DNA from 3 places in the Mesorhizobium sp. B2-6-4 genome. Region 3 is predicted to be linked to each of the others. Evidence: riboswitches for the same ligand, from Rfam matches in the RefSeq annotation. Region 3 holds a riboswitch; each other region holds the start of a gene.

Region 1 (5,000 bases), on a different contig from region 3:
TGCCTGCCAAATGACGCGAAAGGCACGCCCCGTCGTCGACTTCCTCAGCCTTCCGGCAGTGGAATGAACTCTTCCTCATCGCCGGGAACGATGTCGAAGCGGCCGGTCTTCCATTCTTGCTTGGCCTGTTCGATGCGCTCCTTGGAGGACGAGACAAAATTCCACCAGATGTAGCGCTTCGAGCCCAGCGAGGCACCGCCGAAAAGCATGAAATGGGCACCAGCCTGTGAGGATACGACGATCTCGTCGCCGGGCCGGAACACCAGAAGCCGTTCCGCCGGAAACACGTCGCCGGAAATCGAGACCTCGCCTTCCAGCGTATAGATGGCGCGTTCTTCCGCGTCGGCAGGGATTTTCACGCTGGCGCCGGGCGCCAGCCTGAGGTCGGCGTAGAGCGTCTCGGAATCGGCCCGCACCGGGGAACGCAGCCCCTGGAAATCGCCTATGACGATGCGGCCACTGACGCCTTCCGCGTCGATGTCGGGAAGCCGCGCGACAGCGGTGTTTTCGAAAACCGGCGCCACTTCCTCCTTGCCGTCCGGCAGCGCCAACCATGTCTGCAGCCCCGAGATCGACATCGGCGCGCCGCGCAGTTCTTCCGGCGTGCGCTCCGAATGGACGATGCCGCGGCCGGCGGTCATCAGGTTCACGTCACCCGGCTCGATCACCATCTCGGTGCCGAGCGAATCGCGATGCCTGATCCTGCCGTCGAACAGGTAGGTGACCGTCGACAGGCCGATATGAGGATGCGGCCGGACATCGAGCGCCTGACCGGCACGAAGGATGGCCGGGCCCATGCGGTCGAAGAAGATGAAGGGACCGACCAGCCGCCTTTTGGCGGTCGGCAAGGCGCGGCGAACCTGAAAACCGCCAATGTCCTTGGCGTTCGGAATGACCATCAATTCGATTTGGTCGCTGGCAAAGGCATCGCCGGCTTCAGGGTCCTTCCCGGGAAAGAAGCTCATGAACTCTCCTTGTCAGCGGCCGATGGCTGCTTTGGCCAGATCAGGCAAAGCGGATCGCCGCCTTCGCCCGCAGCTTGGCCGCAACCTCCTCGCGATTGCGCGGATGCTGGTTGGTTTCAAGCGAATCGAGAAGCTCGCGCGCCGACGCCGCGATGGCCTCGACGGCATGGTCGAATGCGTGCTGGTTCTGCTTCGAAGGCCGCGTCGTTCCGCTCAGCTTGCGAACGAATTGAAGGGCTGCATCGCGCACCTCGTCGTTGGTCGCCGGCGGATCAAAATTGAACAGGGTCTTGATGTTTCTGCACATCGCTTCCGTATCTCCTCTTGTCCTGGAGCCGTTTCAATCGGGACGCGTTCTATCCTCAATCATGATCGTGTCAAAAACCAGAGAGACGGCTGCGTGCCTCAATCCGCGTCCAGCGGCTCCGTCCCGACCGGCTTGCCGTCGCGGGACAGCCTGATCTTCTCCACCTTGTCCTCGGCCGCCTTGAGCAGCCGGTCGCAATGCACCTTCAGCGCCTCGCCGCGCTCGTAGATCCTGATCGACTGGTCGAGCGGCACATCGCCACGCTCCAGATCATCGACGATCTTCTCCAGCGCGTCGAGAGCCTGTTCGAAGCTCATCGCCTTGACGTCTTCGTTGGTTTCACCAGCCATCATTCATCCTTTCATCAGTCGCCCGACATGGGCGGCGACCGAAAATGCCAATCCTTGCAGATCGTAGCCGCCCTCGAGCAGGCTGACGAGCCGGTTGCCGCTGTGGCGCGCCGCGCGCTGCATGAGTTGGCCGGTCGCCCAGTCGAAATCATCCTCGGTCAGGTTGATCTCGGCCAGCGGATCGCGATGATGCGCGTCGAAGCCGGCCGAAATGATGATCAGGTCGGGTGCAAAATTGTCGAGCGAGGGCAGCACGCGCGACAGGAAGGCATCGCGGAACGCCTCGCTGCCGGTCTGCGGCGCAAGCGGCGCGTTGACGATGTTGCCGGCGCCGGTTTCGTTCTTTGCTCCGGTGCCGGGGTAGAGCGGCATCTGGTGCGTCGAGCAATAAAGCACGGACGGATCGTCCCAGAAAACATCCTGCGTGCCGTTGCCGTGATGCACGTCCCAGTCGACGATGGCGACGCGTTCGATATCGTGTTTGCGCTGTGCATAACGTGCGGCGATGGCCGCCGTGTTGAACAGGCAGAAGCCCATCGCCGTCGCTTTCTCCGCATGATGGCCGGGCGGCCGGGCGGCGACGAAAACGTTGTCTGCCCTGCCGGCAAAGACGTCGTCGACGGCGGCGTTGGCGGCGCCGATCGCGGTGATCGCCGCTTGCCAGCTCTTCGGGCTGGCCGTTGTGTCGGCATCTATGCGGGCGATGCCCGTATCGGGAATGGCGGCGCGTACCCGCTCGACGAAATCCTCGGGATGCGCGTAGAGAATGGTGGCCTCGTCGCCTTGTGGCGCCTCGAGGCGATCGAGCGCGGCAAAAGCCTCGTCGTCGAGCACGCGCTCGATTGCGCGCAAGCGGTCCGGCCGCTCCGGATGGCCGGGTGGCGTGATGTGCTCGAGGAAGATCGGATGGGTGTAGAGACGAGTGGCCATGCTCCCTATCTAGTGCCCTGGCGCGGCGATGGCCATGCGTTGCGGCCTGATGGTTGGGGAAAATCGCGCTTGCGTCCGTTCGCGTCGCCGCGGGGATTGGCGGCGCAGGGGCTTCGTCGTAAAGTCCCGGCCACTGCCTGGTGCCCGCCGCGAGCGGGAGAATCGGGAACACGGTTTGATACCGTGGCGTGCCCAACGCTGTAAGGGGGACCGCGCCGGTAAATGCCACTGTCGATGACGGGAAGGCGCCGGATGCGGGTTGATCCCGAGCCAGAAGACCGGCCTGGCAGGCATCGTCATCCGCATGGTCAGGCGGACGGCAGTTGATTGCAATCGCAAGGGGACAAGCGATGCCGGACAATATGACCATCCCCGTGGGTGACGGATTCGACCAGATGGCGCGCGATGCGGTCTACCGCGCCATGTTCACGCGGCGCGATGTCCGCAGCCATTTTACATCAGAGGCCGTCGACGACGAGGTCTTGGCGCGGCTGCTGCTTGCCGCCCATCACGCGCCATCGGTCGGCTTCATGCAGCCATGGAATTTCATCGTCATTCGTGGCACCGAACGACGGGAACAGGTGCGCGACCTGTTCCTCGCGGCGCGCGAGCAGGAATTGCCGGCGATCGAGGAAGAGCGGCGGGCGCTCTACCGCAAGCTCAAGCTGGAAGGCATCTGCGAAAGCGCGCTCAATATCTGTATCACCTGCGACCGCCGACGCTCACAGGGTTCGCCGCTGGGACGCTGGCACAATCCCGAGATGGATCTCTACAGCACGGTCTGCGCGGTGCAGAATTTCTGGCTGGCGGCGCGCGCCGAAGGCGTCGGCGTTGGCTGGGTCAGCATTATCGAGGCGCAGGCGTTGAAAGGCCTTCTGTCGATTCCCGAGCATGTGACGCCGGTGGCCTATCTCTGTGTCGGCCGTGTCTCGGAGTTCGCGCCGAAACCGGACCTCGAAACACATGGCTGGGGGCGGCGGCTGCCGCTGCCCGAGCTGATCATGAGCGAGACGTTTTGCGGACAGGGCGAAGTTCCGCTCAAATCAACGATCGCACGCCTCAAGGCGGCAACATGCGAAAAGTCTGACAAACCCTTGATTTGACGATACGGCATGCGCAGCGCGCTGCCGGCGGCCTGCCGTCGTCAGGCGGCTCCGGCATCCTTCCTCAACAATCCTTCGAGCAGTTGCTTGAATGCCGCCACCACGGTCTTCGACGTCGCTTCCGGGTCGTTCGAATTGGCGATCCGCTGCGCCGCCTGGCTGCTCGCCCCGTTGATCAGCCGTGCCGCGGTCTCGGGGTCTACGCCCGGGACAATCACCCCGTCGCCCTGCAGCGTCGTCAGGTGATCGGTCATCGACGCGACGCAGGCATTGGCGTTCGGCCATTGCGCGGGATCCCCCAGCACGGCCGGACCGTCCCGAAACATGATGCGCTGGATTTCCGGCTCCAGCGCCATTTCGATGTAGCTCGTGCATTCGTCGACGAAGCTTTGCCAGCGGGTCGGTGCTTTCGCTGCAACCTCATTCACCCGTGCCGCCATCTCGGCGTCTATCTCGGCGATAACCGCCTGCAAAAGCCCCTTCTTGTCCCCGAAATGATGATAGAGCGCACCGCGCGTCAGCCCTGCCGATGCGGTGAAATCATCCATCGATGCCTCGGCATAACCGATCGTTCCGAACGCATGCCGGGCCGCGGCAATCAATTTGGCGCGCGTTTCGGCGATCATTTCCCTGCGGGGCTTGTGCATCTCTTCTGGCCTTATCTACATACGTCACGTATGCCAATTGACATACGCGACGTATGATCTATTTAGTATTCATACGCATCGTATGTAATTTCCGAATCGCCTTTTGTCGAGGAACGGACCATGCAGAACCCCTATTCCGAGATCTTTCGAGCCCCTGGCGCCAAGGGCTTTGCCGCTGCAGGCTTCATGGCGCGCCTGCCGATCGCCATGGCGCCGATCGGCATCGTGGCGATGCTGTCGCAGACGCGTGGCGAATACTGGCTGGCGGGTGCCGTCTCGGCGACATTCGCGCTGGCCAACGCTTTCCTGGCGCCGCAGATCTCCAGGCTGGTCGACCGCCTCGGCCAGACATGGATCGTCGTGCCCACCACCATCATCTCCGTGCTGGCATTCCTGCTGCTGATTGCGTCGGCCAACCAGGATTGGCCGGTATGGACAATGTTCGTGTCGGCGCTGCTGGCAGCGGCCATGCCCAGCATGCCGGCAATGGTGCGCGCGCGCTGGACCGAGCTTTTTCGCGGCCGGCCGGAGATGAACACCGCCTTCGCCTTCGAATCGGCGGCCGACGAACTGGTCTATATCGCCGGCGCGTCGCTGTCGGTGGGCCTCAGTGCGGCGCTGTTTCCGGAAGCAGGCATGCTGGCGAGCACGTTGTTTCTCGCTTTGGGCTCGATAGCATTCATCCTGCAGCGATCGAC
Region 2 (5,000 bases), on a different contig from region 3:
TAACAGCGCGCCGACCACGCCCAGGCCGCCGCCGACACAGATGGCCAGGATTATGCGCGGCAATCTGAGGTCGACGACGATCCTGCCGACCGGGCCGGACACGTCATGCCCCTTCAATCCGATCGCATGGCCAAGTGCTGCAACGACGTCGCCCAACGGAATCATCGTCGAGCCATAGGCGATCGACAGCAGCGCGAACGCGGCGATTGCCAACGCCGCCGCCGTCATGGCCAATAGGAATGCCTTGTGCCGCAAAGTCATGTTCCCGGTTAAAACGCTTCCGGATGCATCGCCCTGGCAATCTTGCCGATCGCGTCGATATTGGCCGGCCCGGGTGTCAGTTCGGCATAGCGAAGCGCCACGAAGCGTTCGTTCCTGACCGCGTCCGTCTCCTTCATTGCCGGATGCGCTTTCAGGAAATCGAGCAGCTTCCGGTAGCCGCCGCCATCCTGATAGTCGAGCAGGATGAGGAATTGCGGATTGCGCGAGGCCACCGTCTCCCAATCCGTGTTGCCCCAGCTGGTGTCCATGTCGGCCATGATGTTGTCGCCGCCGGCCGCGGAAATCATGGCGTTGGGAATGGCGAACTTGCCTGATGTGAACGGCTTGTCCTCGCCGGAATCATAGAGGAACACGCGCGTTCCCCTGCGGGCGCCGACCTTGGCCGTGATTTCGGCGAGCTGCGCCTTCCAGCCGGAGACGAGCTTATCCGCTTCGGCCTCCTTGCCGAAGATCTTGCCCAGCTTCTCGACATCGCCATAGAGCAGGTCCATCGAAGCGGCGGGGCGGTTCTTGTCGAGATGGACGCAGCTTTCCGTCAGCACCAGGGTCTTGATGCCGTGTTGCGCCAGCGTATCGGGCGTCACCTCGCCGCCCGGCTTCATGCCGTAGTACCAACCGGCGAAGAAGAAGTCGGGCTCGACAGCGACCAGGTTTTCCAGCGTCGGATATTTGGGCGCCAGTTCCGGGATCGAGCCTTGCTCGGCCTTGAATTCGGGGCCGACCTTGTACCATCCGGTGATGCCGGTCAGGCCGACGATCGACGGCTGCAGCTTCAGGGCGAAGGCCATCTCGGCCATGTTGAGATCGTGAATGACAGCGCGCTTTGGAGGCGCGTCGAAGGTCAGCGACTTGCCGCAGCTGTCGACCGTCACCGGAAAGGCGAAGGCCGTAGAGGCCAGCAGGGAGAAGGCAAGAGATACGGCAAGGCGTTTCACGGATGTTGCTCCTTCGTTGCACGGGAATTGGATCTGCGCTCACGAAGATGGCGCGGCACGGTTCGGAACCTCGAACACCGTCAGCTCGCGGTCCTCCATCGGGTGGCGCAACCTAAAGACGTCGACACCGAAGATCTCGCGGATCAGCTGCTGAGTGAGTGCTTCGCGTGGCGGCGCCAGCACATGCAACCGGCCATGGCTCATCACCGCGACCCTGGTGGCGAAAGGCGTCACCAGCGCCAGATCGTGCAGCACCGCGATCACGGTCATGCCGAGGCCTGCAACCAGTTCGAGCAACTCGCTGCGCGCCCGCGGGTCGAGATGGTTGGTCGGCTCGTCGAGGAACAGGATCTTCGGCTCCTGTGCGATGGCGCGGGCAAGCTGGGCGCGCTGGCGCTCGCCGCCCGACAGCGAGCCGATGGTGCGGCCAAGCAGCGGCAACAGCCCGGTCCGGCGCAGCGCCTCGACGACAATGTCGCGTTCCTCGCTCCTGTGCCTGCGGCCGGTATGCGGAACCCGGCCGAGCTCGACATAATCGATCACCGCCAGCCGTGGATCCGGTTGATCGGTCTGGCCGACGACGGCGATGTGCAGCGCCCGCTCGGCGGTCGAAATCCTGTCCAGCAGGCGCCCGGTGAGCTTCACTTCGCCCGAACTCGGCCGCAGCATGCCCGACAGCATGCGCAGCAATGTCGTCTTGCCGGCGCCGTTGGGACCGATGATGGCGAGACGGTCGCCCGCCGCCACCGAAAGGCTGACCGGATGCACCAGATGCAGGCCATCCGCCGCCGCGGCCAGGTCGCGGGCCTCGAGAAGCGGCGCGGTCATGGGCAATTCCTTGCAGGGCCTGCCGGAATACGGGCCAGCGTCTTGCTTGCCAATCCTGCCGGACGCTGGCCTGAATTCACCTCGGTGGCGATATCGCGGCAAAGCGTGCACACGATGATGCGATGCATGGGAATGCAGTGAATGCGATCGATGGAGCCGTCCAACTTCCGTCACTTTCAAAAATGGCGACGGAAGGAAGCTGGCTTGAACCGGTCGACAAGACCGAACCCCGCGTCTCCTCCCGGCACACCCCGTCCGGTCAACTCATGCAGATGGCAGGTCTCCTGGCTCGCGGGTCGTTGCGCCATCCTGCCTTCCCAGCCTTGCCGGCCAGTGGCTTCTCGGATTTTGCTCGCCGCTTACAGTTGCGGGGGCAGCCATGGCTTCGACCCGAAAATCGGGCCTCACCATGTTCCCTTTTCACCCCTCGCCTTGCGGCGCGGGGACCATCACGAGTCGCAGCCTAGGATGCAGGCAGCGTCAAGGCAAGGTCGATGTATGTTCTGTTATAACAATACAATCGTCTGGTCAATCGCTATCGCGCGCCACCAGTTCCAGCGGCCAGACCTCGCGAATGATCTCTGGCCCTTTCGCGCCGGCGAAAGCCGGGAGCGAGGCGAGCAGGATTTCGCCGAGGCGCCGCCCCATCGGATCCAGGCTCGGGCGAAAGCCGGTCAGCGCCGGCGAGAAATAACGGCAGAGCGGCGTGTCGACGATGACGATCACCGCGACATCCTGCCCGGGCTTGATCCCCATTTCGGCGAGCGCTTTGCAGCCGCCGAGCGCCATCGAGTCGTTGTTGAAGATAATCGCGGTCGGCGGATCCTTCGACCGCATGACTTGCGGTGTCACCGCGTAGCCACCGGCTTCGTTGATAAAACCGTCCACAATCAGGCCGGGATCGACTTCGATGCCGTGCCGCCGCAGCGCCTTGCAATAACCCTCCAGAAACAGATAACCGAAATTCAGGTCAAGCGACGGCCGGATGGCGGCGATGCGGCGGTGGCCGCGCGCAACCAGCCGGTCGACCGCATCGGCGCCCGCCTTCTCGAAATCCAGATCCAGAGAGGGATAGCTGTCGTCGCCGGACCGGCTTCGGCCGAGCGTCGCGAAGGGAAAGCCGGCCTTGCTCAGATAGTCGATGCGATCGTCCTCGCGCCGCGTCCAGGCCAGTACGACGGCATCGGCACGACGCGTCTCGACGACGCGGCGCAGCCGCTCCTGCTGATAATCCGCCGGCGCGCCCATGACGATGATCAGGTCCAGCCCGCACTCGGCCAATGTCGCTTGCAGTCCGGTGAGGAACGGAATGAAGAACGGCTCGCCATACTGCTGGTCGCCCGGATGCGGCTGCAGCATGAAAGCCACGGCATGGGTGGTGCCGCGGCGTAGGTTCCTGCCCGAGTGGTTCGGTGAATAATTGAGCTTCCGGGCCGCCTCGAGCACGCGCTGGCGTGTCTCGGCGTTCACGTCGGCGCGCCCGTTAAGCGCGCGCGAGACCGTACCGATCGAAATGTTCAGGTGCCGTGCAAGATCGTGAATGCTGGACGCCAAGGCCTCCCCCTCCTGCTTCTGGCTAGCACCAGCCGGTCTTGCGGCCAAGGCGTTTCAGAGCCGACGGTACAAATCCGATTGACAATATACGCCATCGGGTGTGTCATCGTAAACGTTTACGGAAGCTATTTACGGACTGCCGTGGGTGCCAGCCAGGAGGGGTTGGCCGGAGGAGCGCTGGATGATGCACGTCGTCCTGGTCGGGTGCGGAGCCATGAGCAAATCCTGGCTCGAGGCCATCAGCCAATCCCCTGCCGTCAAGATCGTCGGTCTCGTCGACCTCGACGCCGACAGGGCGCGCCAGCGGGCACGCGAATACGACCTCGCCGGGGTCGCGATCGGGACCGATCTCGACGTCGTTCTCTCCCAGACCAGACCCGATGCGGTGTTCGACGTGGTCGTGCCTGCCGCCCGTCGCGCCGTGGCGAATTCGGCCTTTGCCCATGGCTGTCATCTGTTGACGGAAAAGCCGCTGGCCGACAGCCCGGACAATGCGCGCGCCATCATCGACGATGCGCGGCGCGCGCGACGCGTCCATGCCGTGGTGCAGAACCGCCGCTACGTCGCCAACGTCCGGCGCATCCGGCGCTTCCTCGGCTCCGGCGCCATCGGCGCTGCGACCAGCATCCATGCCGATTTTTTCATTGCGCCGCATTTCGGCGGTTTCCGCGAAGGCATGCGCCATGTGCTGCTGCTCGACATGGCGATCCATACATTCGACGCCGCCCGCTACATGGTCGATGGCGAGCCGACCGAAGTGTATTGCCGGGAATGGGAGCCGTCCAATTCCTGGTACCGGCAGGGATCGTCGGCAAGCGCCACCTTCGAGCTTGGCCAGGGCAAGATGTTCACCTATCGCGGCAGTTGGTGCGCCGACGGTTTCCGCACCAGTTGGGAAGGCAGTTGGCGCATCGTCGGCGAACGCGGCAGCCTGACCTGGGATGGTCATGACGAGTTGAAGGCCGAAGCCGTGCTGCCGGAACGCGAAGGCCTCCTCGACAAGGTCGTGCCGGTAGCGGTGCCGCCGCTCGACCCTGCCGACCGCATCGGCGGGCATCTCGGCGTCATGGAAGATTTCGTCCGCGCCGTGGAAACCGGCACCGAGCCGGAGACGCGCGGCGCCGACAATATCAAGAGCCTGGCCATGGTTTTCGCGGCGATCGAAAGCGCCGAGACCGGGCGCCGGATCGAAATCCCCAGGCAGGAAGGATGACCATGGCGGACCCGCTTCTCGACATCAGGATCGGCACCATGGTGCGGGCCAATCTCGAAGATCCGGCCGCCTATGTCAGGCAGATCCTGCCGCTCGGTTTCGAGAGCGTCCAGCCCTTCTTCTGGCAGACGCTGGGCGGCAAGGACCTAGGGCGGCTCGCCGGCGAGATCCGCGACGCCATCGGCGAT
Region 3 (5,000 bases):
GGGGGCGTTGGGGAAAAGCGCCCTTGCCCGGCCGAGACTTCCACCATGGTCCACCGCTCCTTCAAGAAGCTTCATGTCAGTCCTGATCGCTTTCCTGTCATTGGCCATCGAATCCGCGCTGGGCTACCCCGACTGGCTGTTTCGCGCCATCGGCCATCCCGTGACGTGGTTTGGCAGGCTGATATCCTTTCTCGATCGCAGGCTCAACCGCGCCACTGATCCCGACGCACTGCGTCGCCAACGTGGTGTCCAGGCGCTTCTGGTCATCGTGCTGGTGCCGGCGCTAATTGGCCTGTGCGTGCAGATCCTGCTCTGGTTCATTCCCCTGGGACTGTTCATCACCGCCCTTCTGGCAACATCGTTCCTGTCGCAGCGGAGCCTTTATGAGCATGTCGAGGCCGTCGCCGATGCGCTCGACTCGGGCGGCCTCGACATGGGCCGCGCCGCCGTCTCGCGCATCGTCGGCCGCGATCCCGAAACCCTCGACAGGGCCGGCGTCTGCCGCGCGGCGATCGAGAGCCTGGCTGAGAATTTTTCCGACGGCATCGTTGCCCCCGCCTTCTGGACGGGCGTCGGCGGCCTCGCCGGCGGCGCCGCCTACAAGGCCGCCAACACCGCCGATTCGATGATCGGCCATCGCACGCCGCGCCACGAAACGTTCGGAAGGGCAGCCGCACGCTTCGACGATTGGATCAACCTGCCGGCGTCGAGGCTGACGGCGTTGCTCATCACGTTGGCGGCTTTCCTGGTGAAAGGCGCCGACGCGAAAGCCGCATGGCAGGCGGTGCGGCGCGACGCGAAAAAGCACCGCTCGCCCAATGCCGGCTGGCCGGAGGCGGCGATGGCGGGCGGGCTCGGCCTGGCCCTCGCCGGGCCGCGCAGCTATGGCGGCGTAACGGTCGACGACGCGTTCATGGGCGAAGGCGGCCGACGCGAAGCCGACAGCATCGACATAAGGCGGGCGCTGAAACTCTACCGCGTCGCCGATTATTTGCTGATTGCCCTGTTCGGCGTGGTTTCGGCGATCGTCATTCTGGCATGATCTCACCCCCCCGTGAGTTCTCTCCCGAAGGGGAGGAAGGGAGCCGGGCTGCAACAGGTTCGCGCCTTTCCTCTCCCCCGTCGATCGGGGAGAGGTGGCTCGGCGAAGCCGAGACGGAGTGGGGGTCGACGAGCTCGGCAGTCGCGTTTCTCGCACCCGCCGGGTTGCGCCTGCCTGTCTACGGACCGCGCGTTCGATAACCGCCTTCCCCCAATCCGTCGCTGCTTCGCAGCGCCACCTTTCCCCCCTCCGGAGGGAAAGGAAGTGAGCCCTGCTGGAAGCGTTTGGCGACCAGACTTGAATGCTCATCCACAAAAGGGGACAACAGCTCTCAAAACTCCACCCCCTGCTGCGCCTTCACTCCCGCCGCGAAATGGTGCTTGGTCAGCCCCATCTCGGTCACCAGGTCGGCCGCCTCGACCAGCGCCGGCTTGGCGTTGCGACCGGTGACGACGACATGCAGGCCCTCGCGGCGCGCTTTCAGCGCGACAACCACCTTGTCCAGATCGAGATACTCGTAGCGCAGCGCGATGTTGAGTTCGTCGAGCACGACGAGACTGATCGACGGATCGGCCATCAGCTCCAGCGCCTTGGCCCAGGCGGCCTCGGCCGCCGCGATGTCGCGCTTCAGATCCTGTGTCTCCCAGGTGAACCCCTCGCCCATCGCGTGCCAGACGACGCGGTCGTCGAAGGCGGCGAAGGCCTCCTTCTCACCCGTATGCCATTTGCCCTTGATGAACTGGACGACCCCGACGCGCTTGCCGTAGCCGAGCATCCGCAGCGCCAGGCCAAAGGCAGCCGTGGTCTTGCCTTTGCCCGGGCCGGTGTTGACGATCAGCAGCCCCTTTTCGACCGTCTTGCTCGCCACCTCGGCGTCTTGGACCGCCTTGCGCTTGGCCATCTTGGCGCGGTGGCGCTCTTCGTCCTTTTCGTCGATGTCGGTCATGTCACTTCACCTTGAGCGGCAGCCCCGCCACCATCAAAAGCACGGTCTCGGCAATCGCCGCGACCTGCTGGTTGAGCCGGCCGGCGGCGTCGCGGAACCGGCGCCCCAGCGCATTGTCGGGCACGATGCCTTGCCCGACCTCGTTGGATACCACGAACCAGGGTCCGCGCGGCCGCGACAGCATGTCAGCCAGCCGCCGACATTCGGCCTCTACATCATGATCGGCCAGCATGTGATTGGTCAGCCAGAGCGTCAGGCAGTCGACAAGCACCGGCTGGTCCTCCGGTAGGGCCTCGAGTGCACCGACAAGGTCTAGCGGTGCATCGATGGTCGTCCAGCCCTCGCCGCGCCGCGACCGGTGCAACGCGATGCGCTGCCGCATCTCGTCGTCATAAGGTTGCGCCGTGGCGATGTAGGCCCATGGCGAAGGCAAGGCGGTCATCAGCGTTTCGGCGTGCGCGCTCTTGCCGGAGCGCGCACCGCCGATGATGAAGGTCAGTCTTCCGCGATCAGGCAAAGCTGTCGCGCAGGCTCGTCGCGCTGCCGGTGAAGCGTCCGCGCACCACGCCGACGACAGCGCCGAGCACGAGCCAGAACACCAGGTTGGTTACGGTTACCGCCACCACGAACTGATGGTGCAGGCCTTCCGGAATCGGCGTCTCGAAACTGTCCGGCTGCGGCGCGCCGACAATATGCGGCGCGACGATCAACACCACGCCCAGAATCGCCAGCGGCAGTGATTTGCGGAAGGCGATCAGGGCAAGGCCGATCGCCGTCGCCGCCACCGTCGCCGTCCACCAGATCTGGCGTGGCAGAAGCTCGGCGGCAGGCATGGCCGGCAGTTCCGGCGGCAGGCCGAGGCCCGGCGCCAGCGTGAACACGGCAAAGCCGGCCAGTCCCCAGAACACGCCCTGGCGCCAGTTGCCGATGCCGCCGGCGAATTCCGAAACCGCGACCAGGACCAGCGCGAAGCCGATGCCGGTGACGATGTTGGCAAGCACGCTGAAGGCGAAGCGCTCGAAGCCGTCGGCCGGCGCCCAGCCTTCCTCTTCAGCCGGAACAGCTTCAGCGGCTGCCGGCGCGGCGGAGCTCATGGCATTGCCCGCCGGGGCGGCAGAGTTCATGGCGTTGTTGTCGGTCGGGGCCGGTGCGGTATGGTCGTGGTGGTGGCCGCCGCCGGCCTGTTCGTAGACTTCCGCCTTCAGGATCAACGGCACGGTGGCATAGGCCTGCATGCAGGCGAGAACGACACCGGCCACGAGCCCTGCGATCGCCGCGATGAACACGACGTTGCGAAACAGGTTCATGATGTCAAATCCCTATCAGTGGCAGGGAAACGCCATCGAGTGGCGATAGTCGTGCGCGGCATTGTGGACCGCGTCGATATGCGAGAAACCGACAAAGCCTACGACGAAAACGCCGAGCAGCGCCGCGAGCGCGAGCTGCAGGAGGCGCGACTGCGAGGAGATGGAGGCGCCGAGGGAGACGGAAGCGGTATTCATGTCTTGTCCTTTCACCCTCCACCCGAGGGCATCGAAGTCAGTTTCCTGTCGCCGGCAGGTCTCCTGGCTCGCGGATCAGCGCCCTTCCCCACCTTCCCGAAGAAAATCTTCAGTGGCATATGGAGAGGACTACCGCACACAGTTGCGGGGGCAGCCACGGCATTGGGCAACAAATCTGCCCGCACCGCATTCCCTCTTGGCTCCAATCGGAACCGACGACGAAGGTGACTATAGGGAAAATCGCCGCATCCGGCAAACCAAATTCCGACGGCGACAAGCGCTTTAGCGCCGTCCGGCCGCTTGCTCCGCTGCAATTGACAATTTCCGTGGCCGGGTGTCGGCTGCCATCCTCACAGGAGGCCAGCCATGCAGCCCGTCCAGAGCCAGCACGCCCCCTATAACGGCCTCACCCGGGCCGAGCCGACATTGCCGTCCTCGGCCTATTGGGATGCGGCGGCCTACCAGCGCGACCTCGACGCCATCTGGTACAGGAACTGGCTGCTCGTCTGCCGTGAAGCTGATCTCGCCCAACCGCTGGCTTTCCGCACCTTCCGTGTCGGCACCCAGGAGATCGTCGTGCTGCGTGACGATACCGGCGAACTGCGCGCCTTCCACAACACCTGCCGGCATCGCGGCTCGCAGCTTTGCCAGGAACGCGAGGGGCGGCTGAAGGCGCGGCTGATCACCTGCCCCTACCACGCATGGTCCTATTCGCTGCGCGGCGATCTCGTGCGCGTGCCATCGAAAACGCTGCCCGAAGGTTTCGACAAGGCGGACCATCCGCTCTATCGCGTCGCGCTGTCGGTCTGGCGCGGCTTCGTCTTCGTCAATCTCGCGGAAGATGCCGCCGGCTCGGCGCACTCATCCTTCGACCCGGCCTCCGGCGATCTCGGCAACTGGCCGCTGGAATCGCTGGTATCGGGCCATGTGCTGCGCAAGGTGATGAACTGCAACTGGAAGATCTTCTGGGAAAACTTCAACGAATGCCTGCATTGCCCCGGCGTCCACAAGGACCTGTCGCGGCTGGTGCCGATCTACGGCCGCGGCCTGATGGGCCGGCATGACGACCCCGAATGGACCCGCCATGCCGACAATGACGCGCCGGAATTTTCCGGCGGGCTGCGGGCGGGTGCCGAAACATGGTCACGTGACGGCCAGGCGCATGGGCCGGTCTTTTCGGGCCTGACGCCGGCCGAGCACGCCGCCGGCCAGACCTACGCCACCAGCCTGCCCTCGATGTTCATCGTCGGCCACGTCGACTATGTCAGGTCCGTACGGCTGGTGCCGCTTGGCCCCGAGCAGACCGAATTGACCGCCGAATGGCTGTTCGCGCCCGACGCGCTCGCCGCCACCGACATCGACAACATCGTCGGATTCGGCACCCAGGTGCTGGAGGAGGATGCCGCGATCTGCGAGGTCAACCAGAAAGGGCTGCGCTCCATGCGCCATAAGGCCGGCGTGCTGATGCCGGAGGAGTACGACCTCCACCGCTTCCACGATTGGGTACGCG

Evidence for each region. Region 3 has a riboswitch for cobalamin ahead of FJ426_RS20270 (CbtB domain-containing protein). Riboswitches for the same ligand answer to the same signal wherever they lie in the genome.
Region 1: linked by a shared signal. The riboswitch ahead of bluB (5,6-dimethylbenzimidazole synthase) and the one ahead of FJ426_RS20270 (CbtB domain-containing protein) in region 3 are both predicted to bind cobalamin.
Region 2: linked by a shared signal. The riboswitch ahead of FJ426_RS17665 (ABC transporter ATP-binding protein) and the one ahead of FJ426_RS20270 (CbtB domain-containing protein) in region 3 are both predicted to bind cobalamin.

The regions. Positions count from the first base shown of each region.
Region 1 is NZ_VFUE01000003.1:88,716-93,715, reverse strand. Features, by position in the region: gene FJ426_RS05110 (pirin family protein) at 45-965, opposite strand; gene FJ426_RS05105 (DUF2277 domain-containing protein) at 1,006-1,272, opposite strand; gene FJ426_RS05100 (exodeoxyribonuclease VII small subunit) at 1,371-1,622, opposite strand; gene FJ426_RS05095 (histone deacetylase family protein) at 1,626-2,552, opposite strand; cobalamin riboswitch at 2,674-2,854, shown strand; gene bluB (5,6-dimethylbenzimidazole synthase) at 2,903-3,655, shown strand; gene FJ426_RS05085 (TetR/AcrR family transcriptional regulator) at 3,697-4,302, opposite strand; gene FJ426_RS05080 (MFS transporter) at 4,423-5,000, shown strand, end outside.
Region 2 is NZ_VFUE01000012.1:17,571-22,570, reverse strand. Features, by position in the region: gene FJ426_RS17675 (iron ABC transporter permease) at 1-261, opposite strand, end outside; gene FJ426_RS17670 (ABC transporter substrate-binding protein) at 270-1,217, opposite strand; gene FJ426_RS17665 (ABC transporter ATP-binding protein) at 1,257-2,045, opposite strand; cobalamin riboswitch at 2,302-2,511, opposite strand; gene FJ426_RS17660 (LacI family DNA-binding transcriptional regulator) at 2,574-3,599, opposite strand; gene FJ426_RS17655 (Gfo/Idh/MocA family oxidoreductase) at 3,781-4,812, shown strand; gene FJ426_RS17650 (sugar phosphate isomerase/epimerase) at 4,815-5,000, shown strand, end outside.
Region 3 is NZ_VFUE01000014.1:72,083-77,082, forward strand. Features, by position in the region: gene cobD (threonine-phosphate decarboxylase CobD) at 1-75, opposite strand, end outside; gene cbiB (adenosylcobinamide-phosphate synthase CbiB) at 74-1,042, shown strand; gene cobO (cob(I)yrinic acid a,c-diamide adenosyltransferase) at 1,374-1,988, opposite strand; gene cobU (bifunctional adenosylcobinamide kinase/adenosylcobinamide-phosphate guanylyltransferase) at 1,990-2,505, opposite strand; gene FJ426_RS20265 (CbtA family protein) at 2,498-3,295, opposite strand; gene FJ426_RS20270 (CbtB domain-containing protein) at 3,311-3,490, opposite strand; cobalamin riboswitch at 3,526-3,722, opposite strand; gene FJ426_RS20275 (aromatic ring-hydroxylating dioxygenase subunit alpha) at 3,857-5,000, shown strand, end outside.